One region of the Paenibacillus sp. FSL K6-0108 genome, then DNA from elsewhere that is predicted to be linked to it. Evidence: riboswitches for the same ligand, from Rfam matches in the RefSeq annotation. Region 1 holds a riboswitch; each other region holds the start of a gene.
The links. A riboswitch is a leader RNA that binds a small molecule or an ion and turns the genes downstream of it on or off. The one in region 1 is predicted to bind thiamine pyrophosphate.

Region 1 (10,344 bases):
GCACCATCTACCGGGACATAGACACGCTGGGACAGGCGGGTATTCCTGTCGTCACATATCAGGGTGCAAGCGGGGGGATTGGCCTTGCAGAGGGCTACAGGCTTGACCGAAATGTCCTAACTGACAAGGATCTGGCTTCTATTGTCACTGCGTTACGAAGTGTATCCACCTCCCATACAAATGTGGCACGGGAACTGTTGATGGAGAAACTCAGCAGTATCGTGCCTGAATCCAAAAATGAGGATTTTCAGGCCAATACCAGCCGCTTTATTGTGGATTATTCGATGTGGACGCATCCCGAAGCGCTGCAAATCAAGCTTCAGCTCATTGAACAGGGCATGGATCAACTGCGCCCCATCTCATTTACCTATTGCAGTGCAGAAGGTACTCAGACCCATAGAACAACGGATCCGCATACCCTCGTGCTCAAAAAGCATTCCTGGTACCTCTATGCGTTCTGTCACGAGCGCAACGAGTTCCGTATGTTCAAGCTGGTTCGCATGAGAGACGTTACCCTCGCCCAAGGGAGCTTCGAACGCAAGCCCATTAACCTGCAGGACAGGCCCTGGCAGCAGGAATGGGCAACTCCGGATAATAAAGTGGCCCTAAGCCTGAGATTCCATGCTCGTATCCGTCACATCGCAGAGGAATGGTTTGGCATAGAGAACGTTGTTTCGGATGGCGAGGGGTATTATATTAGCCAAGTCGCATTTCCCGAAGATAACTGGCTGTACGGGTTCATTCTTGGATTTGGCGCAGATGTCGAAGTGCTGGAGCCTCTGCATATTCGAGAAGAGATTCGTAGAATTGCTGAACAAATTGTACAAAATTATAAGGCTCGCCTCTAACCTGACAGACAGGTGTCCAGTTCCTCCCGTTATACTTCTACTATATTAAGCATTACATAACGAGGAGGAATTGATGATGAACGTCACCGTATGCCAGAGCTGCGGAATGCCACTTACTACCCCTGCCCAATTCGGCACAGAAACGGGTGGTCATACAACCCGCGAATACTGTATCTATTGTTATAAAGAAGGCAAGTTCGAGCAGCCCGATATCACCCTGGAGGGCATGATCGAAATGTGCACCGCCATCCTGAACCAGGAAGGGATGGACGAGGAATCAGCAAGAGCGATGCTGCGGAACCAGCTTCCTTTTTTGAAAAGATGGAATGCCTCCGGCTCAGAACGGAACGTGACATTTGGGGCAGAAAATTCGGATGGGTCCGTTGAATTTAATCAAGGAACTCGGGACAATCGTCTTTCCACAGAGCCCATTCGGTACGTCACGCTGCCAGGAAAGCGCCTTGCAGGTGTGTCCGCCAGAACAACCAATGCCATTGAGATGAGTGGCAAAGGCTGCATTCAGGGACTCTGGGACAGCTACTTCACCTCAGATCACCAGCCTGCCCCTGAAGCCCCCCGCTATGGTTGTTACGCTGACTATACGGATGGCATAAATGGAGAATACACCATACTGGTGGGTCATGAGGTTGATCCACATGAAGCGTTGCCTGAAGAATTGAATTCCGTTGAGCTGCCGCCTGCAACTTATGCGGTGTTCACCTCCAGAAAGGGTCCGATGGGCGAAGTTTTGAGTGAAGCCTGGGGTGCGGTGTGGGCCTGGAACAATCAGGGGATGCGTACCTTTACCGGAGATTTTGAATTGTATGATGAGCGGAGCCTTGATCCAGAGCACGTTCAGGTGGACCTATATATTGCTGTTCGGCAAGAACAATAAGAACAAAAGTGATTTTGATCATATCTTCATCTCAATTGAGCGACTCAAACTAGGACTTAGTAAGTGAATACTGCTCCGTGGATTTATGCAAATTGCGACTAGGCTGCCAGGTTTTCCTGGCGGCTTTTTGGCGTTTACACGTTGACTCTCCGTCATAAAATGCCCTGATATACACCCAACAACCGACTATGGTACCAAGTTAGCTAGCACGCGTCGTACCTATACAACCAGACAATATGTCTTAATTTCGACACCATTGGCAGCCCCAAAACTGGGTCTATTCACTTAACAACCGCTTCTATCCTCCCATACGAAACCTCACATATGCGGTCCTTTTCTCCTGAATTTACTTAAAAACGTTTACATCTCCTGAATACGGGGTAAAATCACTACAATCCAATTGGAATTACACCTTAAAGTTGCTTGATTCGTCTAACAAGTCACATATACCTATTTGCGTAACAGAGACGATAACCCGTCGGAATACATAACCTATTAATAATCACATATGCATATTCAAAAATGCATTAAAGGAGGAACCAAGATGATCCGCATGCCTATTCAGCAAATGATCCCGTACCATCACCAATATCCGCGCAACACGGCGACCACTGCTCCCAAAAAGGAGAATGAGAACACTCAAGGTCTATCCTTTCATGAAATTTTGCAGCAAAAAATGGCTAAAAAGAACGCCGCCCCTTCTATGCGATAAATGAAATATGAGCGAATTGAGAATCGCTTGCGTGGTTTGTACCGTTCCTCTGCAAAGTTGTGGATGAACGGTTATTCGCGTTTTCGCTTAAATTTGTTGTGAGATCAGCATTTTACATATGTACAGCCTATTGTCACATCTCTATAATGGGTTAAATATCTGCGGCACTTTATTGAGACAACATCCATTTCAGGGGGCAAATATGATGATAACTATCGGCTGTTTTCACGCTCATTATTCCAATATTGCACTGATTGAAGAAGCACTCGCTCCTTATAAGGTTGAACTTGTACATTATGTTGATCCGGGTCTGGATCGCCTCAAACATGATGCGGATTTCACCGAGGCAGTTACCCATGAGAAAGTATCACAGACACTGCAATGGATCGCGCACTGCCATGCAGATGCCATTCTCGTCACCTGTACCCTGTTTGCAGCCGTACTTGAGCAGGAGGCATCACATGTTCCCGTCCCTGTAGTTGGTATTGATGATCCATTACTTCAGGAAATGCAGCAGAATCCTGGTGAGTACATCCTGGCGTTTACCAACCCCGCAACGATTGAGGGCACGATGGCGCGGGTGAATCTGGCTTTGCAGCAAGATGATGAGGATGAGCAGCGAAACGGGATCGAAGCGTTAGAAACTGAAGCAGTACTGATCCCAGGCACATTCGAGTTAATTATGCGAGGCGATAAGGAAGGCTATCTTGCAGCGGTGAGCACCGGATTACAGCAAATTGCTGAACAGTACCCGGATCGCACGGTAGTCGCCGCTCAACTGTCCATGGCTCCCGCAGCAGCGCGGGTCACAGCAGACACAGGTATGGCGATCTACAGCCCGCTGGCATCGGTTGCGGAGTATTTGGAGAAGAAGTTGAGCTTGGTCAAAGTTAAGTGTTGAACTCATGAAGCCAAATAAAAAGACTCTCGAATGAGAGACTTTAGAATGGTATAATTATTTTGTACAGCCAATTTGTGGTGGGAAATAGGTTGCCTCCGGTGGGAGGTGATCCTATGAACTTCTCTTTCAACGACGTAATCGTGTTCGCAATGCTAATTATTGCGCTCCTGACATACATCGACCGTAAAAAGAAGTGACCCGCCACAGGTTGACGGCCTGACAGGTCACTTCGTCTGAACTATGCTGCACTTGGAGGAATACCTACCGCAAATGCTGTGCAGGAGTAGCCATTGGCCTGGCTACTCTTATTTGTTTTTCACTTATATTCATTTTATTAAACATCTGAGAGACAATCAACCTATAACTGATAAAATATGTTGTGTCGTTATCCTTGTCCTTCGAAGTTAAGTGTGCGGACCACATACCAAGTAAGAGGCCGCTCTTCTCCGCAATCACGGAAAGGAACGGCTATTCACCATGTCAGGCCGCCCAGATTGGGCTGTAACGACGCCTAAGGGCGTGTCCGGTATTCTTCTGCCTTTTCCTGCATGCCCGCTGCCACGGCCTCATTCTCGGACAAGCCTTTGTCTGCCGCAAAAGCACGAATATCCTGCGTAATACGCATGCTGCAAAATTTCGGCCCGCACATGGAGCAGAAATGAGCTTCCTTGGCCCCTTCGGCTGGCAACGTCTCATCGTGGTAGGACAGCGCACGTTCCGGGTCCAGCGACAGGTTGAACTGGTCGCGCCAGCGGAACTCGAACCGTGCCTTGGACAGCGCATCGTCCCGCAGCTGGGCACGTGGGTGACCTTTCGCCAGATCAGCGGCATGTGCAGCGATTTTGTAGGCGATTACCCCTTCCCGCACATCATCCTTGTTGGGCAGGCCCAGATGTTCTTTTGGCGTAACATAACAGAGCATCGACGTACCGAACCAGCCGATCATCGCAGCCCCAATTGCCGAGGTAATATGGTCATATCCTGGTGCAATATCGGTTGTCAGAGGACCCAGCGTATAGAACGGCGCCTCCTTGCAAATCTCCATTTGCAGATCGACATTCTCCTTGATCTTGTGCATCGGCACATGTCCCGGACCTTCAATCATCACCTGCACATCATGCTTCCAGGCGATTTGTGTTAGTTCACCAAGCGTAGCCAGTTCCGCCATCTGGGCTTCATCATTCGCATCGTAGATGCTTCCAGGGCGCAGTCCGTCTCCGAGCGAGAATGCCACGTCATACCTTTTCATAATCTCGCAGATTTCTTCAAAATGGGTATACAGAAAATTCTCCTGATGATGCGCAAGACACCATGCTGCCATAATGGACCCACCCCGAGACACAATGCCCGTCATACGTTTGGCGGTCATCGGAATATAACGAAGCAGCACGCCTGCATGGATCGTAAAATAGTCCACACCCTGCTCTGCCTGCTCTATGAGCGTGTCACGATACAAATCCCAGGTCAGTGCTTCGGCTTCCCCATTGACCTTCTCCAGCGCCTGATAGAGCGGTACTGTTCCGATCGGCACAGGAGAATTGCGGATGATCCATTCGCGGGTCGTATGAATATCCTTGCCTGTGGAGAGATCCATCACCGTATCCGAACCCCAGCGTACCGCCCAAGTCATCTTCTCCACCTCTTCCTCGATGGAGGAGGATACCGCAGAGTTTCCGATGTTCGCATTGATCTTCACATGAAAATGACGCCCGATCAGCATCGGCTCACTCTCCGGGTGATTGATGTTTGACGGCAGGATCGCCCTGCCGCTCGCCAGCTCCTGTCGCACAAACTCCGGCTCTACGCCCTCACGAATGGCGGCGAACTCCATCTCCGGTGTGATCAGTCCCTGCCGTGCATAATGCATCTGGGTCACACAGCGCCCTGCCTGTGCTCGCAATGGTTTGCCACGCAAGCCCGGATACACCTCGGCTCCAGCTCGCTTCCCTCCCGGTTTCAAGCCGTTATCCTCCGGTTTTACCGTTCGTCCCTGATAGGCTTCAACATCTTCACGCTCCGTAATCCAGCGGGTACGAAGCGCTGGCAGTCCTGCCCGGATGTCGGCATGAAATCCGGGATCGGTCATCGGTCCGCTCGTATCGTAGACACGCAGCGGTTCGTTATGCTCCACCCCTTGGGGAGTGTTCGTGTCATGAAGGGCAATTTCACGCTCCGGTACGGCAATGTCCGGTCGCGAGCCCTGAATGTACACTTTACGGCTGCCCGGGAAGGGCTGAACCCGTCCGGCCGTACCTTTTTCCTTTGCCAACTGCTGATCCTGTTTGTCCTGTCCCATCGCTTCTTGTCCCGTTTGATTCCCTGTGCTCATCGCTCTTGTCTCCTCCTCATTGGTGGTTGCCTGGATTGTACTGCCTGTGCACAAGACCAAATCATCCACAACATAGAAAAAGATAGAGCGACCATACGACAGAATATAGGGACATGCAATTCAAGTAATACAGACAGTCGAAGCAAAAGGTCTTCGCCCCATGCCCGCCATCGGCTCCCCGCTCTCATCCAAAAGCATCTCTGGCACCGGCTTCTGCCTGTTTACTGTATAAAAAAGCCGGTTCCCAAGGGAACCGGCTTATGTCCATCACCAATAACGTACCTTATAGAGACTCCTTGGTGGAGCTATCCATATCCATAAGTTACATCATATGGTGTTCGTGGTCGTATCGCCGATTACTTCCCTACGCTGGTATGATCCAGATCAGGTGCAAAGGGTCCGGAATCTCATGCGATTCCGTCTCAGTCCGGACAATTCGGACTCCCCCAGTAACGTTAACAAGTTGCAGCATCGTAGCCGCAGATTCATATGCAATTCTGCTGACCCATTTGGGCCCTCCATTACAGAGTAGCGCAACCGAAACATAAAAACAACCTTTATATTCCAGAATATAAAATCAGGATAACATAAGTCCCATCTGCGCAGCAGCTTCCTTCAGCACAGGTGCGTATTCATGCAACGTCTCCTGCGAGAGGCGACTAACAGGCCCAGATACGGACAGGGCAGCAGCAATGTTGCCTTTTCGATCCATGATCGGTACAGATACGGCCGCGGCTCCCGGTTCACGTTCCTCGTAACTTGTTGCGTAGCCATATTCCAGAATGTCTTTCATCTGTGCCAAATATACTGCGGGATCAATAAATACAGGCCATTCCGGTCCATTCATCAGATCTTCGCGGTCCTCTTCGGTGGCAAAAGCCATCAGCACTTTGCTCGACGCTCCCACGGATAAAGGTAGTCTGACGCCCACCGGAGCCACACGACGAATCGCCTGATCACTCTGCACGGCTTGAATCCGAATCCGCTCACTACCGTCTCTCAGGTATAAGCTCACCGTTTCACCCAGTCGATCTCTGAGCCGCTCCATTGCAGGAAGAAGCAAAATGGCCGGATCATCGCTGCGAGACATATGGGCAGACAGTTCCCAGATGCGTATGCCGAGTCGATATTTCTCGGTGGCTGCATCCCTGATCACGAACCCTTTGTCCTCCAAGGTAGCCATCAAACGATGGACTGTACTTTTGTGCAGACCGATCTGACTGGCAATTTCCGTGAGTCCCAGATCACTGCGGGTGGTAAAACACAATAATATATCCAGCGCCCGTTCCACAGCCCGGACGGTTAGCTTTCGGTCTTCCATGGCAAGTTGCCCTCCTCATGTTTCATCACATGAAACTTGGTTACATAAATTATATGAGAAACGGTCTCATCTGTAAACCAAAAAGCGCCATTTAGGGCAGGAATAATTGTAAATATTTTCTTTTTATAAATTAGAATCCCCTGCATTTTGCACCCTAAGGAAATGATACCCATATATCTTCAGAACTATATAACAATTGCGTAACAAATGGCCTCAATCAATTGACTTTGACTATATTGGAACATACGATAAAGATATATTAAATTAAGATTTTGCTTCATATGTAGTCAGAAAAATCATTTATCCGCTCTGTTCGTCTCGTTGTTATCTTCATTTGATTTTTAAAGGAGGGGCAATCATGTATCCGACATCCCAGAGCGAAGCCCCGCTGCAAACGAAAGTGTCCGATCTGCCTTCTTCGTTATCACCGAGGCTGATCCGGTTCAAACATATTGTCGTGGCGTTGCTGCTCTCCGTTGTATTTTTTCTGCTCTTTTGTTTCATTGCACTACACGGTTATATTGCCTGGGTGTTATCCAATCCAACCGTAGCGCCTGTTTTCTCCAATCCCATGCAGGCGAAAAATATGAAGTATCAAGATATCACGTTTCCGGCAGCAGACGGCAGTCGGACGATGCAAGGCTGGTATATTCCAGCTGATGATAATGCAAACAAAACGATCATATTCAGCCATGGATATGGTGCGAATCGTGAAGAGACCTGGGTACCGATGTATGATCTGGCCCACTATGCTCACCAGCTCGGATTTAATGTGGTGATGTTCGATTATGGTTTCGCTTCACAGGTGAACAAGGCTGTCGCCACAGGCGGCAAAGCCGAGTCCCAGCAGCTGCTTGGTGCAATCCAGTTTGCGAAGCAGCGCGGAGCTCAGGAGCTTGTTGTATGGGGCTTCTCCATGGGTGCAGGTACAGCCCTGCAGACTGGGCTTATTACCAAAGATGTGGATGCCATGATTTTGGACAGCACGTTCCTGCTTGAGCCGGATACGCTGTATCACAACATCCATAATCAGATAGATCTTCCGCGGCAGCCTACGCTGGAGATTATGAACCTGCTGTTCCCGGTTCTGAACGGGACCGGACTGCAGCAGATCCCGTATCAGGAAGTCAAGAAGGAGGATTATCCTTTCCCGATTTTCTTCATCCATGGTACCGAGGATGAGAAAGCTCCTTATCCGATTGCGGAGCTGCTCGCTGCCAACCAGACCAATCCGTATTCCGACGAATGGATTGTGGATGGCGCGCATCATGAGCTGATCTTCCGGGAGCATCCGAAGGAATATCTGCGCCGTGTCTCCACATTCCTGAGTCATGTGACCAAGACGAGCAGTGATGATGTGGAAAATACCAATACCGGAGAATCATGAAGATTCGGTTATTCAAGAGCCCCTATGGGGCTCTTTTTTTATGTACACATAGGACAACATGCCTGAAGAATATACTTTTGGGACGTAATCAATGGCAGGTCTAACTTGTAAAGTAGAAATTGAACGTACCGGGCGATCCAATTTTATTCCTGCTGCTGGATTTGAATTCGAATTCATCTGAACGGAGGTTTACCGCTTATGAATTGGTATGGATATGGGCATCTGCTGCCCCTGCGGGTACTCGAAGAAGTCCGTTTCTGGAAAGAGCAAGAGAAGGAACATACGATTGTCATTCGTTCATTGGTTCCTGATCTTGAACCCTCTTATGTCGAATGGCTTGCGGAATGGGAAGCGATCTTTGAGAATAGCGAGCGAGTCGCGAATCAACTGATCAAACAAATACTGCCCGGAACCCAGCCCCCCGCTCCCTACATCATCCGCTGTATTGAACAGCTCGTGGCGGCTGCCTGCGCACAATCGCGGGAATTCATTAGACAGCTGTACATCCTGCTGGAGCAAAGTACGGCTGTGCAGCAGGTGGCGATTGCCAAATTGGTTATCCTGCATTTCATTCGTGAATCCGAGTATTTCCTGGGGGTCCTTGAAACGCTGAAACAGTCTGGAGCTATGCGAGATTCGGTCTCTGATTCAACTTTTTCACCGGAACATTTCCTTTATACCTCTGAACAAACAGCTGATTCCAACGTACATGTCGCTTCAGCCTCCCTGTCTGGACAGTCCTATCGTGAAGCTGTAGAAGAATCATCCAATGCTGCGGGAAAAGCCAACAGCCCTACTCCAGCGGTACAGACACAATCTTCAGCGGCTGTTCCGTCTCCTAATGCAAACTCAGAAAGTACATCCAACTCTACCGCAGCGCCAGTCAAAGAGAAACCTGTACCAATTGGCGGACACACACTGCCACCCCTACCCTATGCCTACAATGCGCTGGAACCGCATATTGACGAAATGACGATGCGCATACATCATGACAAGCACCATCAATCCTACGTGGATGGACTGAACACGGCTGAGAAAAAGCTGGCAGAATCGCGGAAAAAGAATAATTTTGAACTCGTCAAACATTGGGAACGTGAACTCGCATTTAATGGTGCAGGCCATTACCTTCATACGATCTTCTGGACAATCATGAATCCCAAAGGCGGAGGCAAGCCCTCCGGTATGCTCGCAGAGCAGATCAAGCGGGATTTCGGCAGCTATGAAGCGTTCAAGAATCAATTCACCGAAGCCGCCAACAAAGTGGAAGGAAGCGGCTGGGCCATGCTGGTTTGGAGCCCGCGGGCGCACAGATTGGAAATTTTGCAGGCGGAGAAACACCAGAATTTATCTCAGTCCGATATCGTACCTCTTCTGCCGCTTGATGTTTGGGAACACGCCTACTATCTGAAACACCAGAATGAACGCAAAAAATATATTGATGACTGGTGGAAGGTTGTGTACTGGCCAGCGGTGGCGGAACGTTACGAAACTGCGCGCAAGCTGTTATGGCCGCCTTATTAGGATTCTCGGGCTAGTATACCATCGGGGAGTTCTGGAGGGCATTGAATCCATGGTGCCATATGTTGATGTAAAAAAAGAGATATCTCCAGCCGAATGACTGAAAGATATCTCTTTAAGTTTGAATACAACCTATTTACTTGCGGATAGAAGCTGCCTGAATCGCTTCATAAGCCCAATGTGTGGCAGGTACATCCGACCACTGTCCTGCCGCATTCGTTTCAGCTTGAAGACCAATCAGCTTATTCAGCATTGTAACAACTTCAGCGCGGGTTATCGGCTGACTTGGACGGAACGTGCCATCCGTGTATCCGGTAACGACTCCTGCCGAACTTAATTGTTCTACTGCTTGTTGCGCCCAATGCTCGTTCACATCGGTAAATGCTATCGATGCAGCAGTCATCTGATCAGATGTTAATAACGGCTGTAACAC
Region 2 (10,344 bases), 250 kb from region 1:
TGATGTTGCCGATGCCATTATTGTGCTCGCAGGCCTTGTAGGCAGCATAAGCGATGGATCACTTCATGCAGCGATTGCTCATGGGCTGCATGATAGCCTCACCAAATTACCCGAAACACATGCTTCACTACATGGAGAAAAGGTAGCCTTTGGACTCTTCACCCAGTGGATTCTTGAAGGCAAAACAGGGGATGAGCTTCATGAGCTGACCACGCTGTTACATAAGCTGAATCTGCCGATCACTCTTGCTGAGCTTGGCATTCAACAACAGCCTCAGGAAGCTGCTGCGCGCATTGCAGCAGGACTACAGCTGCGGGAAGGCAGTGCGGCACATCTCTCCTTCGGAGTTAGCACGGCGCAGGTAACCGAAGCCATTCTTCAGGCAGACCGTATCGGCCAAACATTCATAGAATCCAGTCAGTCCAGTGAAAGCAATACATACACCAAGGAGGTTTCCTCCCTATGATCCGTCCAAACCGCCATTACACTCTTTCCTTAACTGTCTTTCTGAGCGCGCTTCTGTTGTTGCTAATTTCCGGCTGCTCTGCCGGAACTGACAATCAAGCCGCGGGTACAGGTACAACACCGACAGCGGCATCAGCTGCTTCAAATAAAGACGTTACCATTCGGGTTGGTCAGACCGGATGGGGCAATCTTGAATTGGGGCTCAAAGCCGCCGGACTCGATGACACCCCCTATAAAGTCACTTATAACGTATTTCAGGGAGGTAACCTGATCCTTGAAGCGATGGCTGCAAACCAACTGGACTTTGGTGTAACCAGTGAAATTCCGCCCATTTTTGCATCTCAGGCTGCCAATGGTGGAAGCTTCAAAATTATTGCGGTACAACAAGGCAGCACCTTGAATCAAGAGGTCGTTGTTCCCAAAGGTTCTTCGATCAAATCGGTTGCTGACCTGAAAGGCAAGAAAGTTGCTTTCGTAAAAAATACAACAGCCCACTATTTCCTGCTCAAAATGCTGGAGGAAGCCGGATTAACCTGGAGTGACATCAGTCCGGTCGAACTTACAACAGCAGATGGACTCAGCGCCCTGATTAGCGGGAAAGTGGACGCCCTTGCCAGTTACGGCAATGCCATCATCTCCGCACATCAGAATGAAGCAACAACGCTCGCCAGCGCCAAAGATATCCTGTCGGGAAGCTTTCTTGTAGCCGCCTCCGATCAGGCTATTGCGAATGAGGAACAGAAAAAGGCCCTTGCCGATTATCTGGAGCGAATCAACAAATTCAATGATTGGGCTCGTGCCAATAAGGATGCGTGGGCTCAAATTACAGCAGACAACACCCACCAGCCTGTGGAGCAAGCCCTTAAAACCTACACGGATGGAGAGGCACAACGGCCATCACGTATTGTTGCCATTTCTGACGAGGCCATCAAGTCCGAACAGGACGTAGCGGATACGTTTCAACAAGCAGGAATTTTTGACCAGGCAGTCGATGTGAGCACATTCTGGAGTGATGCTCTTCAAGATCAACTTCCAGCTCCAGGTAGCCAATAATGAACGAAGCAAGGAGGTAGGCATAACGTGCGGTCCAACACCTTTAACCGGGCATGGTTTAACCGATTTATTCCTTTTGTTGTACCACTACTCATTCTGGCTCTGTGGCAATGGCTGACTGCATCCGGAGTTGTTGCAGCCAATATTTTGCCCCGTCCCGCTCAGGTACTGGAGGCCTTCATTCGTCTGCTTCGTAACGGTGAACTACTGAACAATATCAGTATAAGCGCCAAGCGAGCTTTGGGAGGATTCCTCATTGGTGGGGGTCTCGGTTTCCTTCTGGGTGTGCTGAACGGCATCTCCTCCCTTGCGGAAAAGATCGCTGACTCCTCGGTGCAGATGATCCGCAACATTCCGCATCTGTCCTTGATCCCCCTCGTTATTGTGTGGTTCGGGATCGGTGAAGAAGCCAAATTATTTCTCGTTTCCCTGGGTGTATTCTTTCCGGTATATCTGAATACGTTCCACGGCATACGATCGGTTGATCCCGGTCTGATTGAAATGGGCAAAGTATATGGACTCAGCCGCTGGTCCCTTTATAAGGACATTATCCTGCCTGGTGCACTGCCTTCCATTCTGGTGGGCATTCGATATGCACTTGGCATTATGTGGCTGACCCTCATCGTAGCCGAGACGGTTGCAGCGGATGCGGGGATTGGATACATGGCAATGAACGCGCGGGAATTCATGCAGATGGACGTCATCGTCTTAAGCATTCTGCTATATGCTCTGCTGGGCAAGTTGTCCGATACCATCGCCAAATGGCTGGAACGGCGCTGGCTGCGCTGGAACCCGGCTCTATCCCGCAAGTAAAGCCAAAGGAGCGTGAATTAATCCATGAGCACAAGTCAGATCAGCCCTTTTCTTCAAGTAGATAGGGTTCAGAAATCGTATGATCAGCGGATGATTCTATCCGACATCAATGTCAATGTAAGACAAGGGGAATTTGTAGCCATCGTTGGACGAAGCGGTTGTGGCAAAAGCACGTTGCTGCGTCTGATCGCTGGGCTGGAATCCCCCTCTTCCGGAAGCGTTATGCTGGGTAACAGAAAGCTTGGCAGTACAGCACCCGAGACACGGTTTCTGTTTCAGGAAGCCCGGCTGCTGCCTTGGAAATCCGTGCTCGACAATGTACGACTGGGCATCCCCGACAAGAACAAGGAAGATGCACGCCAGTCGCTTCGCAATGTAGGACTTGAAGAGCGTGAAGGTGATTGGCCGGGGGTATTATCTGGCGGACAAAAACAACGTGTCGCCTTGGCACGGGCACTCGCTAGTCATCCACGCTTACTGCTGCTGGATGAACCGCTGGGTGCATTGGATGCATTAACCCGAATTGAGATGCAGCAATTAATCGAACGTTTGTGGGTAGAAGAAGATCTGACCGTCATTCTGGTCACGCATGATGTCAGCGAGGCGGTTGCGCTGGCAGATAGGGTGCTGTTAATCGAAGATGGTCATATAACGATGGATACCCGAATTACACTGGAGCGGCCACGCGTTCGGGACAGCGGGTTTGCTCATTTTGAAAACCTGATTCTGAATCGCTTGTTGACTCCTCCACAAGAGACACCACAGCAGATTGCCCAGAAACAGATATCATTCTCGATCTAATTCCACTGGAAAGAAGGCATGATTATGCAATCCCTCTCACCCGTACCCTCTCCTCCTGTTAAAGACCTGTTAAATCGAATCCCAGCTTATACGCCTGCCAAATCCATGGAACAGATCCGGCGGGAGTTGGGACTGGAAAGTGTCGATCGACTCGCAGCAAACGAGAATCCGTTTGGTTCCTCTCCCCTGGCAGCGGAAGCGGTCAGATCGCTGAGTTCCGATCTCTTGGCTCAATACCCCGACGGTTCCAGCCAACTGCTGCGTGACAAACTTGCGGAACGTCTGGGGGTGCGTACCTCCCAACTGGTATTTGGCAGTGGATCATTCGAGCTCCTCACCCTTACCGCCCAAGCTTATCTTAATCCCGGCGAGGAATCACTCATTCCGGTGCCCTCCTTTAACTGGTATAAGGGCGCTACGCTGCTGGCAGGCGGGGTCATTCATGAAGTGCCTTTGGTCAACCATTCACTGGACCTGGAGCAATTCCGGCAACGGATTAATACTTCTACCCGAATCATCTGGCTGTGCAATCCGAATAATCCAACCGGAACCATTTTCACAGCAGAGGCCCTGCTTGGTTTACTCGAACATGTTCCCTCCCATGTCGTGGTTGTCCTGGACGAAGCGTATTATGAATTCGCAGAAAATGAAGATTATCCTGATACGGTTAAGCTGCTGGAGCAATATAATAATCTGATTATTTTGCGGACCTTCTCCAAAATATATGGACTGGCCGGCCTGCGAATCGGATATGGCATCGGGAATGAAAGCATCATTGAAGGCATTAATCGGGTCAAACTGCCCATCAGTCTGACAGCCACATCCCAAGCCGCTGCTTCGGCCAGCCTGGATGATCATGAATTTGTTTCTCACTGCCTGCACTACAATCGTCAAGGACGGGAAACGTTAATGCAGTCCTTTGATCAGTGGAAATTACCCTACATCCCTTCCGAAACCAATTTCATCATGGTTGATCTGTTGCAGGATAGTGGTCCGATTACCAAAGAATTGTTGAACAGAGGCATCTCTGTCCGCGGCGGTGCCGAATTCGGTATGCCTACCTGGCTTCGGATTACGATTGGCACACCTGAGCAGATTGCCCGTCTGATCGTTGAGCTTGATTCACTGTTACATTCAAACGATTAGAATAGGTTACTTTCCTAACTCTCATTACGCACACTTCTTTTAAGCCGCCCTCTTTACATTCTGCTTGCATGTGATATATGCTGAACACACAACTGCATATCTTAATCATTGCACTAGGGGAGCCTTGCGGCTGAGACGAATCGAATGATTCGGACCCTTTGAACCTGATCTGGATCATACCAGCGGAGGGAAGTGGAGCGGCCTTTCAGTAAGCGGATTTTTTCATGTTGATGATGAAATTTAATGTGAATTGAACTTACAGACCCACTCATTTCTCCGGAAATGGGTGGGTCTTTTTCGCATTCTTCGGGCAGATCAGAAGGTGTAATTAAAGATCACGCAGTTTGAAGTTTGAATAATAAAGGGGAACGGATCGAGATGGATAACGACATAACCATTCACAACATGAGCTACGCTTTCCCGGGAAAAAGGGATTCCCCCGTGCTCTCCAATGTGTCGATGCGTGTAGCCAAAGGCGAATTTGTCTCGCTCATCGGTTCCAGCGGCTCCGGTAAAAGCACCCTTTTCAAGCTGCTGGCAGGCCTGCTTGAGCCAACCCACGGAACCATTGAAATTCCCTGGGTTCAAGAAGGAAAGCGACTGGGGCAGGTTGCCTACATGCCGCAAAAGGACCTCCTATTATCCTGGAGAACCGTCATGGAGAATTGCATGCTCCCCGCTGAACTTGCTGCAGATCGGCAGGATAAGGTAAGGATTCGAGCGGACATTCTTGCTGGTCTCGACAGATTTGGCTTATCCGGCCACGTGCATGCATACCCGGACGAGCTGTCAGGTGGCATGCGCCAGCGTGTCGCGCTGCTTCGTACGTTGTTGACAGGTGGCGAACTCATGCTGCTGGATGAACCATTCGGCGCACTCGATGCCCTAACCAAACGGGAGATGCATCGCTGGCTGCTGGAGCTCTGGGAAGGTCTGGGCAAAACCGTGTTGTTCATCACACATGACATTGAAGAAGCCCTGCTGCTCAGTGATCGGATTATTCTGTTAACTCCGGTGGGCCAAGGCCAACAGCTGCAGGATCTGACGGTACCTTTGCCACGTCCAAGACATTCGGACATGATCTACGAACCGGCTCTCGTTCAGATGAGACGACGACTGGAGGAACAATTGCATGCGACACGGTAACTTGAGAGATAGCATGAAGCATAGCGTACGAGGTTGGCTTGCCCGTTATGGTCTGTTTCTTTTGCTCATGCTCTTGCTGCTTGTCATCTGGGAGTGGATTGTGCGTATGGGATGGGTGCCCTCCTTCATCATTCCAGCCCCGACGGCGATTGCCCGTTCGATGTATGAGCATCGCCACCTCCTGCTGGCCTTACATCTGCCCGCTACCTTGATGGAAATTGTCGTTGGTTTTGGCATGTCTATTGGTGCCGGAATTGCGCTTGCAACAGGCATGCATATGAACCGATCGATTGAAAAGGCCTTATATCCATTTGTTGTGATCAGTCAGACCATCCCGCTGATTGCCCTGTCTCCTGTCTTTATCCTGTGGTTTGGCTACACGCTGTGGAGCAAAGTCGCAGTGGTGTTCCTGATCGCATTTTTCCCGATTGTGGTGAGCACCTATGATGGTCTGCGCCAGGGTGATCCGGAGCAGCGTGAACTGCTGCTGACGATGGGCGCCAGCAAGTGGGATATTTTTCGCAAACTCCAGATTCCACTTGCCCTTCCCTCCTTCTTTTCGGGACTGAAAATGTCTGTGGTGTATTGTGTGGTCGGTGCAACGATCGGAGAATGGCTCGGTGGAAGCAAGGGCCTTGGTTACTTCAGCCGCAGAATGTCGAGCAATATGAACACGGATGCCATGTTCGCCGCCATTGTACTGTTATCCCTGCTCGGTATCGCCCTGTTTGTACTCATTGCTTGGATGGAGAAAAGATTCGGTACATCACGTCATGCAGGTAGAAGAAAAGCTGGATCATTTCCGGAGGCAGACCTACCAAAACAGACGTAGTGTGCATTGCCCAATCCACCTGCTATCGGCTGGAAACCTATTACAGCACAGCGTTATCCATATCTCCAGAATGTAGAATTTATGAATTATTAATCAGATAAAAGGAAATGAGGAATTTGAAGCTATGAAGAAAAAACATATTTACTCCCTGCTCCCCATTCTGCTCATGACCCTGTTGCTGATCGTCAGCGGATGCGGAAATACGGGTACCAACACACCTGCCACAGATTCAACTTCCAATGCAAAAGATACAGAATCATCTGCGGCCGAGAGGTCATCGGAATCCAAAGACAAACTGTCCATCATGCTTGATTGGTACCCGAATGCAGTGCATTCCTTCATCTATGTTGCTCAGGAAAAAGGTTACTTCGCGGATCAAGGTCTGGAAGTTGATATTCAGATGCCTGCCGATACCAATGACTCACTCAAACTTGTTGCCGCCGGGAAAATCGATCTGGCGCTGAGCTATCAGCCGCAAATCTTGCTCGCTCGTGGGGAAAACATTCCTGTACGTTCGATTGCAGCCGTCGTTCGGCATCCGCTTGTGCATCTGTTAACCGAAGCCAACAGTAAAGTGAAATCGCCAAAAGATCTTGAAGGGCTGACGGTCGGCTATTCCTCAATCCCCCTGTATGAAGCAATGGTGCGTACCATGATCAGCCAGGATGGCGGTAATCCCGACAAGATGAATCTGGTGGATGTGGGATTTGACCTGATCCCTTCCCTGGCTTCCGGGCAGGCAGATGCCATTATGGGTGGTTTTATTAACCATGAACAATTGATTCTGGAGAAGGAGGGTCATGCCACAAAATCGATCAATCCTGTCGATTACGGTGTACCTGATTATTATGAACTGGTCCTCACTGCAAGTGATGCGGGCATTGAAGCGAAACAGGATCAGCTTACCCGCTTCATCAAAGCGTTACAGGATGGACAGAAATATGTAACAGAGCACCCCGAGGATGCGCTGAACATTCTGCTCGCACATGAGAACGAAACGTCTCCTCTTGACCCGGAGATCGAAACCAAAAGTCTGAATATTTTACTGCCGCTGATGAGTGAAGAAGGTCAGCCGTTTGGCAGGCAGGACGCCTCTTCTTGGGAAAACGTACGGGCATGGTTGGTTCAAAGTGAACTGATTCCGGATTCCGTAAAGGCTGAGGAAGCTTTTATCAATTTGCAGGGTGAGTAGGAAACTCGACTGCTGGGTGAAGATCAAGAGATTTTGAAAGTTGTATATTCATTATCGGATGACGCCCACATGAGTAGCTGCAGAATTCAATCACTGTACGAATAGAATCTTTATCGAGGATAGGAATTTTAATTAAGCTTTCTATATGCACTTTGTAGCTATCCGAGAATAGCTTTCCATCATTTAATAACCCCTATTACCAACAGATATAAGGGTCATCCTGCCCTGCCACTTTTGTTGATTATTTTGCTTATTTATAAGGAGGAACTCATATGACTTACCTGGAACGTGTTCGTACACAAAATCCGCTTGTTCATAACATTACGAATATTGTCGTCGCTCCGTTTACAGCCAACGGTTTGCTCGCACTAGGTGCATCTCCCTTTATGGCCTATGCGCATGAAGAGGTCGCTGATGTTGCCAAGATGGCAGGAGCAGTTGTACTGAACATTGGCACTTTGGACGAAAAGGTAGTTGAGGCAATCCGCCTGGCTGGTCAATCCGCCAATTCAAATAACGTGCCTGTTGTGCTCGATCCGGTTGGAGCTGGCGCAACCGCCTATCGTACGGAAACCGTTCAGATGCTCGTTCGTGAGCTTCGCCTCACGGTGTTGCGGGGCAATGTGGCGGAAGTCGCCAATGTCATCGGTGAGCGTTGGAGCATCAAAGGTGTGGATGCAGGTCAAGGCGAGGGCGATCGAATTGGAATAGCGGAACGGGCAGCACAAAAACTCGGCTGTGTGGTCGTCATTACCGGACGCGAGGATGTCATTACGGATGGACAAAAGACGTTCCTGACGAGTAATGGACATGCCTTGCTTACCCAAGTGACTGGTGCAGGCTGCTTGCTCAGCTCGGTAATTGGTGCTTTTGCAGCCATTGCGAAACCGGGAGACGACTTGCTGAGCAGTGTTGTGGAGGCACTCGCTTTCTATGGCGTTGCAGCAGAGATTGCGGCGGAACGTACCGCTGACCTGGGACCGGGCAGCTTCCAGATCGAATTGCTGAATCAACTGGCCCAAGTGACACCTGAGGTTCTCGCAGAGCGAGCACAGGTTCGACAGATGGATGGAGGTGCGCAATGAGTATTGCACAGGCTTTGACGATTGCTGGTTCCGATAATGGTGGCGGCGCTGGAATTCAAGCGGATCTGAAGACCTTTCAGGAGCTCGGTGTATACGGCATGACTGTGATTACGGCTATTGCTGCCCAAAATACAACAGGTGTGCAGGGCGTCTTCCCTATTTCATATGAAGGTATCGCTCAACAATTGGATTCGACCGGGGATGATTTTCAACCTTCAGCCGTGAAGACGGGCATGCTCTACAGTGCCGAGATTATTCGACTGGTCGCCGAGAAAAGGCAGCAATACGGCTGGTCCAATCTGATCATCGATCCGGTTATGGTTGCCAAAGGCGGCGCCCCTCTGCTGCAACAGGAGGCCATTCAGGCGTTAATTACAGAGCTGCTGCCTCATGCACTGATCACGACACCGAACATTCCGGAAGCCGAGCTTCTTACTGGAATGTCTATTATGAATTTGAGTCAGCGCGAAGAAGCCGCAAGACGAATCGTGCAAATGGGCTCCACGTATGCATTGGTGAAAGGTGGTCATGATGAGGGAAGTGGCATGATTGTCGATGTGCTTTATGATGGGCAGTCTTTTCACTATCTGGAGAACGTTCGGGTGGTGACAAGGCATACCCATGGAACGGGATGTACGTATTCTGCGGCCATTACTGCCGAATTGGCGAAGGGCTCAACTGTACTGGCTGCCGTCACCACCGCGCGAGCATTCATTCAGGCAGCCATCGAAGATGAGCTGGGAATTGGGTCTGGACATGGGCCGACAAATCATTTTGCCTATCAGCGCAGACTGCGGGGTGAGCAGTGATGCGTCATCTGGATGCAGACGCGGTACGACGCGCGATGCAGGTGTATTTGGTGATGGGCAGCGTGAATACGGCGCGTGACCCTGTGGAGGTGCTGCGCCAAGCCATCGCTGGCGGCATTACGCTGTTCCAGTTCCGGGAAAAAGGAACTGGCGCTCTGGTTGGCGAAGCACGCATCTCGCTTGCGATGCGGCTTCGCGAGGTGTGCAGCCAGCACGGGATACCGTTCATCGTGAACGATGATGTGGAGCTGGCTGTGGCGGTGGAGGCCGACGGCATGCATGTCGGCCAGGACGATGCGGACGCGGCGCTGGTACGCGCCCGCATCGGAGAAGGGCGGATGCTTGGCGTATCCGCCCACTCCGTGGAGGAAGCCCGCCGTGCGGTGCAGGCGGGCGCCGACTATCTTGGCGTCGGGCCCATGTACCCGACGCGGTCCAAAGCGGATGCCCACGCTGTGCTGGGCCCCGCTGGGGTAGCCGAACTACGCGCCGCAGGCATCGCAGTTCCGGTGGTAGGTATCGGCGGCATTACGCCCGATACCACGGCCGCCGTGATGGCGGCAGGAGCCGACGGCGTAGCCGTCATCTCCGCCATCGCGGGCGCGGCCGAAGTGCGCGCAGCGGCTGCGCAGTTCGCTGCGGCGGTGCGCGGGATGCTGGCGTAGCCATGCGCTCCCTGCACCGCCAGCCCGTGTGCTGCACCCCGTAGATGGTGCAGCCTAAGGCCCTGACCTCTCCCGGCCATTCAGTCAGCCAGGTCATTTCCAAGATGCAGCTTCCGTGCCTGCATCTTTTTATATTATTTAACTAGTTGACTCTCACGTAACGTGACGCTGTACAATCGGTGGTGTAAGGAGGTTTCCATCATGGCCATGAAAGTAAAAGAAGTGGCCGAACTTGTCGGGATCAGTGTGCGCACGCTGCATCATTATGATGAGATCGGACTGTTAACACCGGACGAAGTAACTTCTGCCGGGTATCGACTGTATTCAGATGCCAATC
Region 3 (10,344 bases), 3.8 Mb from region 1:
TTGGTGTCGATGCCTTGTCCCGCATGATTGATACCTATGATCTTGGCAGATTGAGGCTGGGTGAAGGTGCAGACGATGGAGGAAGTTACTATATCTCCGAAGAGGACATCCGATATGTGTTTGAGTGTGAGTACAGAGAGCTTGGATTCAGAGAAAAAACAGATATCATCGTTCAGCGCATCTATCAACATTACAAAGGTTTCTCAGTGGTTGATGAAATAAGGGATCAACGAATAGATGGTGTTAGTGGTGGAGTGAGCGGTATGCTGGATGCCGTTCAGGATATGGGGCTACGGCAGCCAGCTTCGTGGAACGATCTCTTGGAGGATGGACTTGAAGATGCTGCCCTTGAAGAGCCACTTAGCGGAATGGAAAGTGTATGGATTTTCTATAAAGGTAAGTCGATTCATCTGTCCTTTCTGTCATTTGGCAGTATCCGTGAACTGAAAAGGGTATGTCAAAATATTTATAAATACAACTATCCAGGACAGCTTTCAGAAGCGAATGGATACAAGGTAAACGAGATGAAGGATGGATCACGTGTCGTTGTTGTGCGCCCTCCCTTTGCTGAATCATGGGCATTCTTTGTCCGGAAATTTGATATTCCCAATGCTTCACTGGAGCAGCTGATTACCGGAAACAACGCAGAACTGCCAATCACTTTACTGCAATATTTGATGAAAGGAAGTCGAATTACAGCTGTAACAGGAGCACAGGGGTCGGGTAAAACGACGCTGCTCATGGCGATGGTGAAACATATATACGCTTCGTATACCCTACGTGTGCAGGAAATGGCTTTCGAGCTACAGCTGCGGCGTATATACAGTCGGCGTAACATTCTAAGCTTCCGGGAGACCGAGCACATTTCAGGTCAACAGGGACTGGACTTACAGAAAAAGACGGACGGTACTGTAAATATACTTGGTGAGGTCGCAAGTGACGAGGTAGCAGCATGGATGATTCAGATGTCCCAGGTTGCCAGCCTGTTCACCCTGTTTACCCATCATGCCAAAACGTTTCGTGATCTGGTCTTCTCCCTCCGTAATTCACTGCTCAAAACAGGTATGTTCCAACATGAACATATTGCCGAGGAGCAAGTAGTAAGTGTCATTAATTTTGATGTACATATGAAAAAAGACGCAGAGGGAAGAAGATATATCGAACGAATCACGGAGTGTCTGCCACTTTCGAGTAAAGGGGACAGCGTGGAAGAACGGGCGGGCTTTACGTCTCGCAATGTAATTGAGTACAGGGATGGCAATTACATTGTCACAGCCCCGATCTCCATAGGGAGTATCACGGATATGCGGGATCAGATGACCATACAGGATGCTGAGCGGTTCGAACAGTTCATCCAGCAACATTGGGGTGATACCTATGACCGTTAAGCTGTTACTTGTTTTGATGCTGGGCATATGTGCAGGTGGCCTGGTAATTACACTGCTTGTACTGAATCTGTTACGTCATAGAGGAATTGACACTGCAAGCAGATCTATCGGAAGCGCTAAGCTGAACGTAAGAAGTACGTTTCGGTGGGGATCTTTCCTATTAAAGTCCTATCGTTGGGGCATGAAAGTGCCGCTGCTCTCCATGTATATTTTGCAAGTACAGAAACGAATCTCATTCCGGCATATCGGGGACGAACCAGCATTAAGACGAATGACGATGAACGTGGTTCTAATGATCTCCGGAGGATACGGCAGTATCAGTGTAATCCTTTTCCTCTTGCAGCCGGGTATTGCCTTTGTCATATTGTCGGTACTATGTGCTGTAGTTCTAAACAGTCTTGTGCTGGATATGTGTCTGAATCGTATGGAAAAGCGACTGTTGGTGCAAATGTTGGACCTGTTTGCCGACGTGAGACATCGGTATCATCAGCATGGGATGGTAGAGGAAGCACTGTATGAAGCAGCGGAAGCAGGGAAAGGAGAGGCAGCCGAGCAAGTGCTGTTGATCTATGAAGCATTAACTTCTCCGGATCCTAATGAAGCTTTGGAACGTTACTATGAGATTGCACCAAATCGCTTTCTTAAAGGTTTTGCCGGTATTTCATATATGGTGATGGAGTTCGGGGATAAGGATAGAGCACAGGGTTCGATTTACTTGAAAGGCTTGGGAAATCTGACGCAGGAAATTCATCTTGAGATTTTGCGGCGGGACAAATTGGACTATCTGTTAAAAGGGTTAAATATCATTGCCCTGGCCCCCGTTCTGTTCACAGCTCCAATTGAACGTTGGGCCAGAGGAAGTTTTCCAACGATGGATGAATTCTATCGCAGCAAAATCGGGTTTGTTACCAAAATATCGATCTACGTCATTATCATACTTGCCTATCTTCTCTTGCAAAGACTTCAGCAATATGATGAAACCCGTTATCGCACAGGGCGCAAACACTCCAGGATCGATCAGTTCCTGTACAAGCAGACGTTCATTCGTAAAGTTGCGATGTTATTCGCGGCCAAACCTGGCAGTACCAATTACAGCCAAACCGTAAGACTGATGCGGGAAAGCAGCTCGGAACTGAAATATGAATGGCTGGCTATACGAAGGCTGATGTTATTTGCAAGTTGTTTTGTCCTGACCCTCGGCTGTGTCTTTCTGCTGCATCAGGTTGAACGAAATCACATCTTACATGATCCTGTGAGAGATGACCGGATGTTTGGCACGATGGGAGAGGCGGAATTGAAGCAGGCAACCGAAAAGTCAAGTTTGGATCAAGCCGTGCTCGAGCGCATTGAAATGAAGCGAGGAGCAACTTTTGATGAGATCTCCAATGCATTACAGTCCATAAATCGCGTTCAACTGGACCATGATACACAGACTGCAACCATTGCACGCATCCTGCAAAAGCTTGAAGTGTACAACAAGCAATACCTCCGCTGGTGGGAGTTCATTATTGCGGTGATGATCGGTATTGCGGGGTATCACATACCGATCTGGCTCATGGTGTTCCAACGCAAGATGAGAAGCATGGACATGAGGCATGAGATCTATCAGTTTCAGACGGTTATCTCAATCTTGCGAGAGATGGATCGTATGTCTGTAGAGGAAATATTAGAGTGGCTGAATCGTTTTGCTGTCATTTTCAAAAGGCCGCTGCAAAAGTGTCTGTTGCACTTTGAACACGGACCGGAGCATGCGCTTGAACAACTGAAAGAGGATGCGGGCCTGCCTGAATTTCAGCGTTTGGTTGAAAAGCTGCAGCTTGCACTAGGCAAAATTTCAATTCGTGAAGCTTTTGATGATCTGGACAGCATGATGGCCTTTTATTTTGAACAACGGAAACAGGAGTATACCAAGATGATTGATGTGAAAGCATCATGGGGAAGAATGATCGGATTTACACCGATGTATGCCCTGATCTTCCTCTATCTGGTCATTCCGCTGGTAGGTATGAGTTTCCTGCAAATGAACATTTATTATGAACAGATTCAGAAACTGTAACGAGCATGTACGTGACAGTCTGAAATATATTAAAAACTAATCATTATAGGAGGATTTATCATGAACAATGCATCAAGCGCTTTAAAGGTGGCAGCAGGAATATTTCTGACCATCGCCCTTATTACAATTGTAGTTCTGTTGTTTATTTCGGCTCAAGAGGCAACCAAAACGGCGCAAAACAATTTTGCTGATATCCAGACCGAGTTGTCTCAAGCTGCATTTACGGTGTATGACGGAACAACTATTAGCGGATCGCAGGTTACGAATGCATTGCGTAAATATGCGGACAAGGATCAGTTCGGGATTCAAGTTATTACAGGTAAAAATAAAGGAGGACAATGGTATGGAAATCAGTTGAACATTTCCCAGGATCTCAATAATGAGGATTATGGCTCTGTTATTAAACCAGATGAGAAAGTGGGCGTAATCAACCAGACCATGAGTGAAAAAGATAACCAATATGTCAATCCAAGCGGTAAATTCAAAGCGATTATCGTAAAAGACAGATCCAACGTAGTAAGAGGACTTATTTTCCAGCAATCCTGACAGGAGTTGGTTTATCATGTCCCAGAATACACAGCAGTTCATGTTGTTCTGTACGGCGGTTGTCCTATTTGTGACAGCCTGCCTGTACGGGCAGCAGAATGTTAGAGTTCTATCAGACGCTTTGAATCATTTGGTACGTACGACAGCAGACATGGAAGGAAGATTAAATACCACTCTGCGTATAAGCGAGCCAACCCTTTATAGTGGTGCGGAAGTCTTACACACTGTAAGGCAAATGACAGGAACGATGGTCAGCGTTGAGGTGGAGGGGAATGCATATGTCATTGATCCTCTTGTAAACAGAAACGAGACCATACCTGTTCAGCTTGCCGCTTCGTATAGACCCGAGTTCATAAGAAATGAGGCTGGCGAACTGCTAAAGATTGCATTTTGGAAGGAGGGCAGTACACCTTGATTAATGCCACATCCAAGCTGCTTGCTGTTTTGCTGGCAGTGATTTTGCTTTATGTATACCCGGCAGCAGAGACTGCTGATCGACAGGATGACATGGCACGCATGACCGTTGTTCAGACGGTTACCCGTTTTGTTGATGCGGTCAGAACAAAGGGATACATTACCCCTGCCATGTATGCAGAGTTCGAAGAACACCTGGCCCGAACGGGGAATGCCTATGAGATATCCATGGAGCATTTGCACAAAAAATATGTTCCTCATTACTCTGATCCGATGAATCAAAACACATTCACTGGTACCTATGAAACTGTACAAGATGGCTATTATTCAGCTCAAATTAAAGCAAAGCTGTTTCCTTCGTCCGGTGCGCTGGTTTTAGACGATCCTGGGAGGAGGTATACACTGGCCATGGGGGATTTCTTCACAGTGACCGTCAAAAATACGAATCGCACGCCTGCCATGTTGATTCGTGAATGGTTGAACGGGACTGCGCAGGCTGCAGCTGTATTTACCACATATGGGGGAATGGTACTCAATGAAGATTACTGATCTTTCCATTGTGTTTGTGCTTATCTTTTTACCTATATTCTGGCTGATCTCTCACAACACAAACAATGCTCACGAGGTCCAATATTTAAGCAGTCGATATAAAATGGCACTTCAGACTGCTGTATTGGATGCAGGGGCCGTGATGCATCAAAATGAGAAGCAAAACGATGAAGCAGGATATGATTCGACCAAATTTGTAAAGGCGGATAAAGAGCTAGCTTTGACTACGTTTACCCAGACCATGGCGTTAAATATGGGAATCCAGGATGATCCTGCTGCGATACGGGCCATGTTTAATTACATTCCTGCACTGGTCATGTTGGATTATGATGGTTACTATATTTTGGCGAATGAAACAGAGCTTACCGGAAACCCTGAAGATTTATTTAGGCAGGTATGGAGTCCCAAAAAGCCCTATACATATTTTGATTCAAACGGTAGCAGTATTAACTTCACACTCGATGGGTATGTGTATGCCTATGATGCCGGCTTGGGGAAGTGGGTGGAAGGTTTTCAGAAAGAACTGGCCTCCAGCACGCAAATCCCTCTGCTTCAAAATGCCGAGACGTTTGAGCAGGTCAGACGAAGTCGGATCGTGACAAGTGTGCAGGAAGATTTGGCAGATGTAATCAACCGGCATAATGAGTTTGCAAGAAGGAATGGTGTTTCCTATACCTTTACCATGCCTTTAATTTCACAGGAAGACTGGTACAATTCGTTAAATGACACGGGCCTTATGGCTTTTATTCAGGGAATACCTGTAGGTAACCAAAAAATTAACAATTATGCTATCGGTGGTGGCAGACTGGTTAAGAAAACAGCTATTGTTGGCGGAGTTGATCCGGTAAGTGGAATTAAATATTATTACCCTTCCACATGTAGCAATGGTTATAGAGCCGAAGAAGTGTTTACAAATGCCAAACAAGCGGCAGCGCAAGGATATTTTGAGTTTAACTGTTCGTTAAATTAACGGCAGTCTTTTTGTAATAAAAAACTGAGGTTTGGTGAGAGGTTTACATTACTTTCAGAAAAGGCGATACCTGTGCTAAAATAGGGTTTCGGAACGATAGTAATGTCCAATAGATAGGAGCAACCTCATCTTATGAGTTTATTGACAGTAGAGAACGTGAGTCACAATTTTGGAGACCGCACGTTATTTAAAAATGTATCTTTTCGTTTACTTGCCGGAGAACGTGTAGGCCTTGTTGGTGCAAATGGTGTGGGCAAGTCCACATTGATGAACATCCTTACCGGGAAATTGTTAAAGGACGAAGGGAAGGTCGAATGGACCCCCAAAGTTCGTTATGGATATCTGGATCAGCATACCAAGCTCACGCCTGGAAAAACGATTCGTGATGTGTTGAAGGATGCGTTCCTGCCATTGCTTGAGCTGGAGAAAGAAATGATGTCCATCACCGATCAGATGGCAGACGCCGATGCAGATAAGCTCGAATCGTTGCTGGAAGAAATGGGTGACATTCAGGAACAATTGGAGCAAGGTGATTTTTATCTGATTGATGTGAAAGTAGAAGAGATGGCAAATGGTCTTGGCTTGTCCGCCATCGGTCTGGATCGTGACGTGGCCGCGCTTAGTGGTGGTCAGCGTACAAAGGTATTGCTTGCCAAGCTTTTACTGGAGAAACCTACAGCACTTCTGCTGGATGAGCCGACGAACTACCTTGATGTAGAACACATTGAATGGCTGACACGTTACCTGAAGGATTATCCGTATGCGTTTATTCTGATTTCGCATGATACGGAGTTTATGAATGAGGTCGTTAACGTTATTTATCATTTGGAATTTGCCAAATTGACGCGTTATTCAGCGAACTATAACAAATTCCTTGAAATGGCCGACATGAATAAGGCGCAGCATATTGATGCTTATGAGAAACAGCAGGAATATATCAAGAAGCAGGAAGATTTCATTCAGCGGAACAAAGCCCGCGCTTCCACTTCCGGTCGTGCCAAGAGCCGTGAAAAGCAGCTCGGCAAGATTGAACGGATTGATCGTCCAGACGAAGCGGCCAAACCCACATTCAAATTCAAGGATGCCCGGGCGAGTAGTAAAACCGTCTTTGAGGGCATTGATTTTGAAATAGGGTATACGTATGCCTTATTGCCCAAAATGACGATGACGATTGAGCGTGGTGAGAAAATTGCCATTGTTGGCTGTAACGGTGTAGGTAAATCCACACTGCTCAAAACTATTTTGGGTAAAATCCCGCCAATCAGCGGAAAGACCTTCTTGGGTGACTATTTGGAAACAGCCTATTTCGAACAGGAAGTACGTGCAGGTAATATTACCCCAATTGAAGATGTGTGGAATGAATTTTCTCATCTGACACAGAATGAAGTTCGAGGCCATCTTGCACGCTGCGGATTGAAAAATGAGCATATCACCCGTCCACTTAACGCACTTAGTGGTGGTGAACAAGCTAAAGTTCGTTTGTGTAAACTTCTGATGCGTGAAAGCAATTGGATATTGTTCGATGAGCCTACAAACCATTTGGATGTGACGGCCAAGGCGGAACTGAAACGTGCCTTGCAAGAATTCAAGGGTACCGTACTGCTCGTATCCCATGAACCTGAATTCTATGAAGGTTGGGTTACCAAAACGTGGGATGTTGAAGCTTGGTCTGAGAAACAATAGTTTCTTTGAGCTATTCTTCCCACAAGTACACCAACTTCGAAAACCATATTTCCTTTTACTAGGGATATGAATGAATATAATAAAAGTACGGTGACAAAAAATGGAGTCTATGGTAACATAGGCTTCAGCTTCATATGAACACTAGGGGGGCCGCACGACGCGGCTGAGATGGAAGAATGCGATTCCGGACCCTTTGCACCTGATCTGGATCATACCAGCGTAGGGAAGTGGCGCGTTTTCAGCTAATGACAAAGGGTGTTATCGATGATTTTGCGATATTGCCTGCAAGATGAATCATGCGGTTTCCAGGTATACTACGTTGCGACTATGGATGGTTTCATAGTGGGTTATGCGTTATGTATAGAGTAATTGCATGCAACAGTCATTTAGTTGATTCATGAATTTTAAATTCGTGGCCACTCCCTACGGGAGTGGCTTTTTTTGTTGTTTTAGATCGGCTTAAATCATGCAAGAGGAGGGTGAACAGGACGGCAAACTTCCACAAACATGTAAAAACACAATCATTCGAACTGCATGTGGTTTCATCAGGTACAGGAGATAGGGACTCTTTCCTGAATACAGCTAAGGATATTTGGAGGTGGGTCGATTATATCCACATTCGGGAAAAAAAGCTGAACCCTGAGCAGCAGATGGATTGGGCACAAAATTTAAAAACACAAGGTGTTCCATCTAATCGAATTGTTATGAACGGCCTAGATCAGCTGGATCAACATGCTTTGTTTGGTGGTGTGCATTGGGGTCAAGCAGTTATTCGCCGCTATGATAAGGATGTGTTGAGGATAGTCGATCGGCCCCGCTTAGGGATATCGGTTCATTCGCTGGAAGAAGCAAAAGTTGCTGAAGAACGTGGTGCGGACTATCTCTTCTATGGGCATGTCTATCATTCAAGTAGTAAACCAAATTGTGAACCTAGAGGGCTTAGTGCATTGGCTGAGGTGTGCTCCAATGTTTCGATTCCGGTGATCGCGATTGGCGGGATTGGACCTGAGCATATTGCTGCCATTCGGACTGCTGGTGCCAGAGGAGCGGCTGTGATTTCAACGATTTGGACGAACGATAGGCCAGAACTGGCCGCAGCTTCATTGCGGCAGGCGATCGTGTATTCAGAGTAGTACGCCGAATCAAGGAGATGAGATCATGAGTGAGGAAGCAAAAAATAGAAGTGGGAATCGTTCAAATTTTCATCCAGGAACGGTACCCATGAGAAAAGCTGGAACCGAAATTCGAGGAAAACTGCATGCAGAAACCATTATTGTAGGCGGAGGAGTTATCGGATGTGCCATCGCATGTGAACTCGCAACCCGAGGCCATGACGTTCTTCTGGTTGAGCGTGCGCGAATTGCCGGGGGAACTTCCAGCGCAGCCGCCGGAATGCTTGCTGCTGACAGTGAGGAATTCACTCATGCTGTGATGGCGAAGCTTGCACGGCAAAGCAAAGCGCTGCTTCATGAGCAAAAGGAACGAATCAGTTCGCTTAGCGGAGTAGATATGGGGCTGCAACAGAGTGGTTTTATTACTCCTTTTCGTTCATACAGTGAGGTCAGCGATTACAAAAATAGCCGATCTTCGAATTTCTCTGAAAAACCCATTTGGTGGGATCGTGTCGCTGTTCAACAGGAAGCGTCATGGTTGAACAGGAATACGTACGGTGCATATTACAGACCTTCCGAGAGCGAAGTTCTTCCTGTCCATCTAACTCAGGCTTATGTCAGATCGGCCCAAGCCATGGGAGCAAGGGTGGTGGAAGGTGTTCAGGATGTCCGCTTGCATACGGATTTCAACGGAGTGCAGGGAATCAAGACTTCAATAGGAACGATGACATCGAAGAATGTCATTGTTGCAACAGGGTTACATGGAGATGAGTTGATGAAACAAGTGGACATTGGTTTACCTGTTTTGCCTGTGAAGGGTGAAATTGCAGCGGTGCAGTTCTCACCCCATCATGTTGGTTTCAGACCTGACAAAACGGTCTATGCAGAGGATATATATATTGTGCCCAAAGCCAATGGAGAAGTGTGGCTCGGTGCAACCAGCCTTCCTGGAAAAACAGATACAAAAGTCTCAGTTCAAGGCATTCAGAAATTGCTTACTGCTGCGACAAGCTGGGTACCTGGCATGAAGGAAGCGCATTTTCTTCGGGCATGGGCAGGAGTTAGACCTTCGACCCCGGATGGATTGCCCTATATAGGGGCTTGTGATAGTATTCCCGGCTTATTCGCTGCTTTTGGACACTATCGTAATGGCATACTGCTTAGTGCGATTACGGGCAGCTTAATGGCTGATTTGATCTACGGTAAAACTTCTGAAGAGTTGGGAATTCAGGATCTTAGTCCAAATCGTATGAACCGAAAGGAGATACTCAGTGAATATCATTGTCAACGGACAAACCATGCAAATTGAAGATAGCATAGATCGTGTGGACAAATTGCTCCAATCATTTAATTTGCAAGTTAAAACCGTCGTGGTTGAATTGAATCGGCAAATTTTAACACGTGAATATCATGAGACAACGGCAATAAAAGACGGAGATCGAATTGAAATTGTACATTTTGTGGGAGGCGGTTGAACTATGTTGAGGATTGGAAATTATACATTTGAGTCCAGATTGCTTTTGGGTACAGGCAAATTTTCGGACTTGGAAGTGCAAAGCCAGGCGGTTGAAGCTTCAGGTACGGAAGTATTAACATTTGCAGTTCGGCGTTTGAATCTGGAGGATC

Region 2: linked by a shared signal. The riboswitch ahead of MHB49_RS05115 (ABC transporter ATP-binding protein) and the one ahead of thiC (phosphomethylpyrimidine synthase ThiC) in region 1 are both predicted to bind thiamine pyrophosphate.
Region 3: linked by a shared signal. The riboswitch ahead of MHB49_RS20760 (thiamine phosphate synthase) and the one ahead of thiC (phosphomethylpyrimidine synthase ThiC) in region 1 are both predicted to bind thiamine pyrophosphate.

What each region holds. Positions count from the first base shown of each region.
Region 1 covers NZ_CP150288.1:823,301-833,644, reverse strand. Annotated here, with positions in the region: gene MHB49_RS04050 (YafY family protein) at 1-848, shown strand, start outside; gene MHB49_RS04045 (zinc ribbon domain-containing protein) at 922-1,743, shown strand; gene MHB49_RS04040 (hypothetical protein) at 2,288-2,455, shown strand; gene MHB49_RS04035 (aspartate/glutamate racemase family protein) at 2,658-3,356, shown strand; gene thiC (phosphomethylpyrimidine synthase ThiC) at 3,868-5,652, opposite strand; TPP riboswitch at 6,030-6,143, opposite strand; gene MHB49_RS04025 (IclR family transcriptional regulator) at 6,263-7,006, opposite strand; gene MHB49_RS04020 (alpha/beta hydrolase) at 7,365-8,393, shown strand; gene MHB49_RS04015 (Fe-Mn family superoxide dismutase) at 8,592-9,914, shown strand; gene MHB49_RS04010 (S-layer homology domain-containing protein) at 10,048-10,344, opposite strand, start outside.
Region 2 covers NZ_CP150288.1:1,070,835-1,081,178, reverse strand. Annotated here, with positions in the region: gene MHB49_RS05140 (iron-containing alcohol dehydrogenase family protein) at 1-466, shown strand, start outside; gene MHB49_RS05135 (ABC transporter substrate-binding protein) at 463-1,518, shown strand; gene MHB49_RS05130 (ABC transporter permease subunit) at 1,546-2,331, shown strand; gene MHB49_RS05125 (ATP-binding cassette domain-containing protein) at 2,356-3,132, shown strand; gene hisC (histidinol-phosphate transaminase) at 3,151-4,278, shown strand; TPP riboswitch at 4,384-4,486, shown strand; gene MHB49_RS05115 (ABC transporter ATP-binding protein) at 4,657-5,424, shown strand; gene MHB49_RS05110 (ABC transporter permease) at 5,411-6,256, shown strand; gene MHB49_RS05105 (ABC transporter substrate-binding protein) at 6,381-7,448, shown strand; gene thiM (hydroxyethylthiazole kinase) at 7,721-8,533, shown strand; gene thiD (bifunctional hydroxymethylpyrimidine kinase/phosphomethylpyrimidine kinase) at 8,530-9,342, shown strand; gene thiE (thiamine phosphate synthase) at 9,342-10,007, shown strand; gene MHB49_RS05085 (MerR family transcriptional regulator) at 10,209-10,344, shown strand, end outside.
Region 3 covers NZ_CP150288.1:4,623,545-4,633,888, reverse strand. Annotated here, with positions in the region: gene MHB49_RS20795 (ATPase, T2SS/T4P/T4SS family) at 1-1,388, shown strand, start outside; gene MHB49_RS20790 (hypothetical protein) at 1,378-3,444, shown strand; gene MHB49_RS20785 (ABC transporter permease) at 3,505-3,990, shown strand; gene MHB49_RS20780 (hypothetical protein) at 4,007-4,405, shown strand; gene MHB49_RS20775 (hypothetical protein) at 4,402-4,953, shown strand; gene MHB49_RS20770 (hypothetical protein) at 4,940-5,923, shown strand; gene MHB49_RS20765 (ABC-F family ATP-binding cassette domain-containing protein) at 6,056-7,606, shown strand; TPP riboswitch at 7,740-7,849, shown strand; gene MHB49_RS20760 (thiamine phosphate synthase) at 8,086-8,739, shown strand; gene thiO (glycine oxidase ThiO) at 8,765-10,027, shown strand; gene thiS (sulfur carrier protein ThiS) at 9,990-10,193, shown strand; gene MHB49_RS20745 (thiazole synthase) at 10,197-10,344, shown strand, end outside.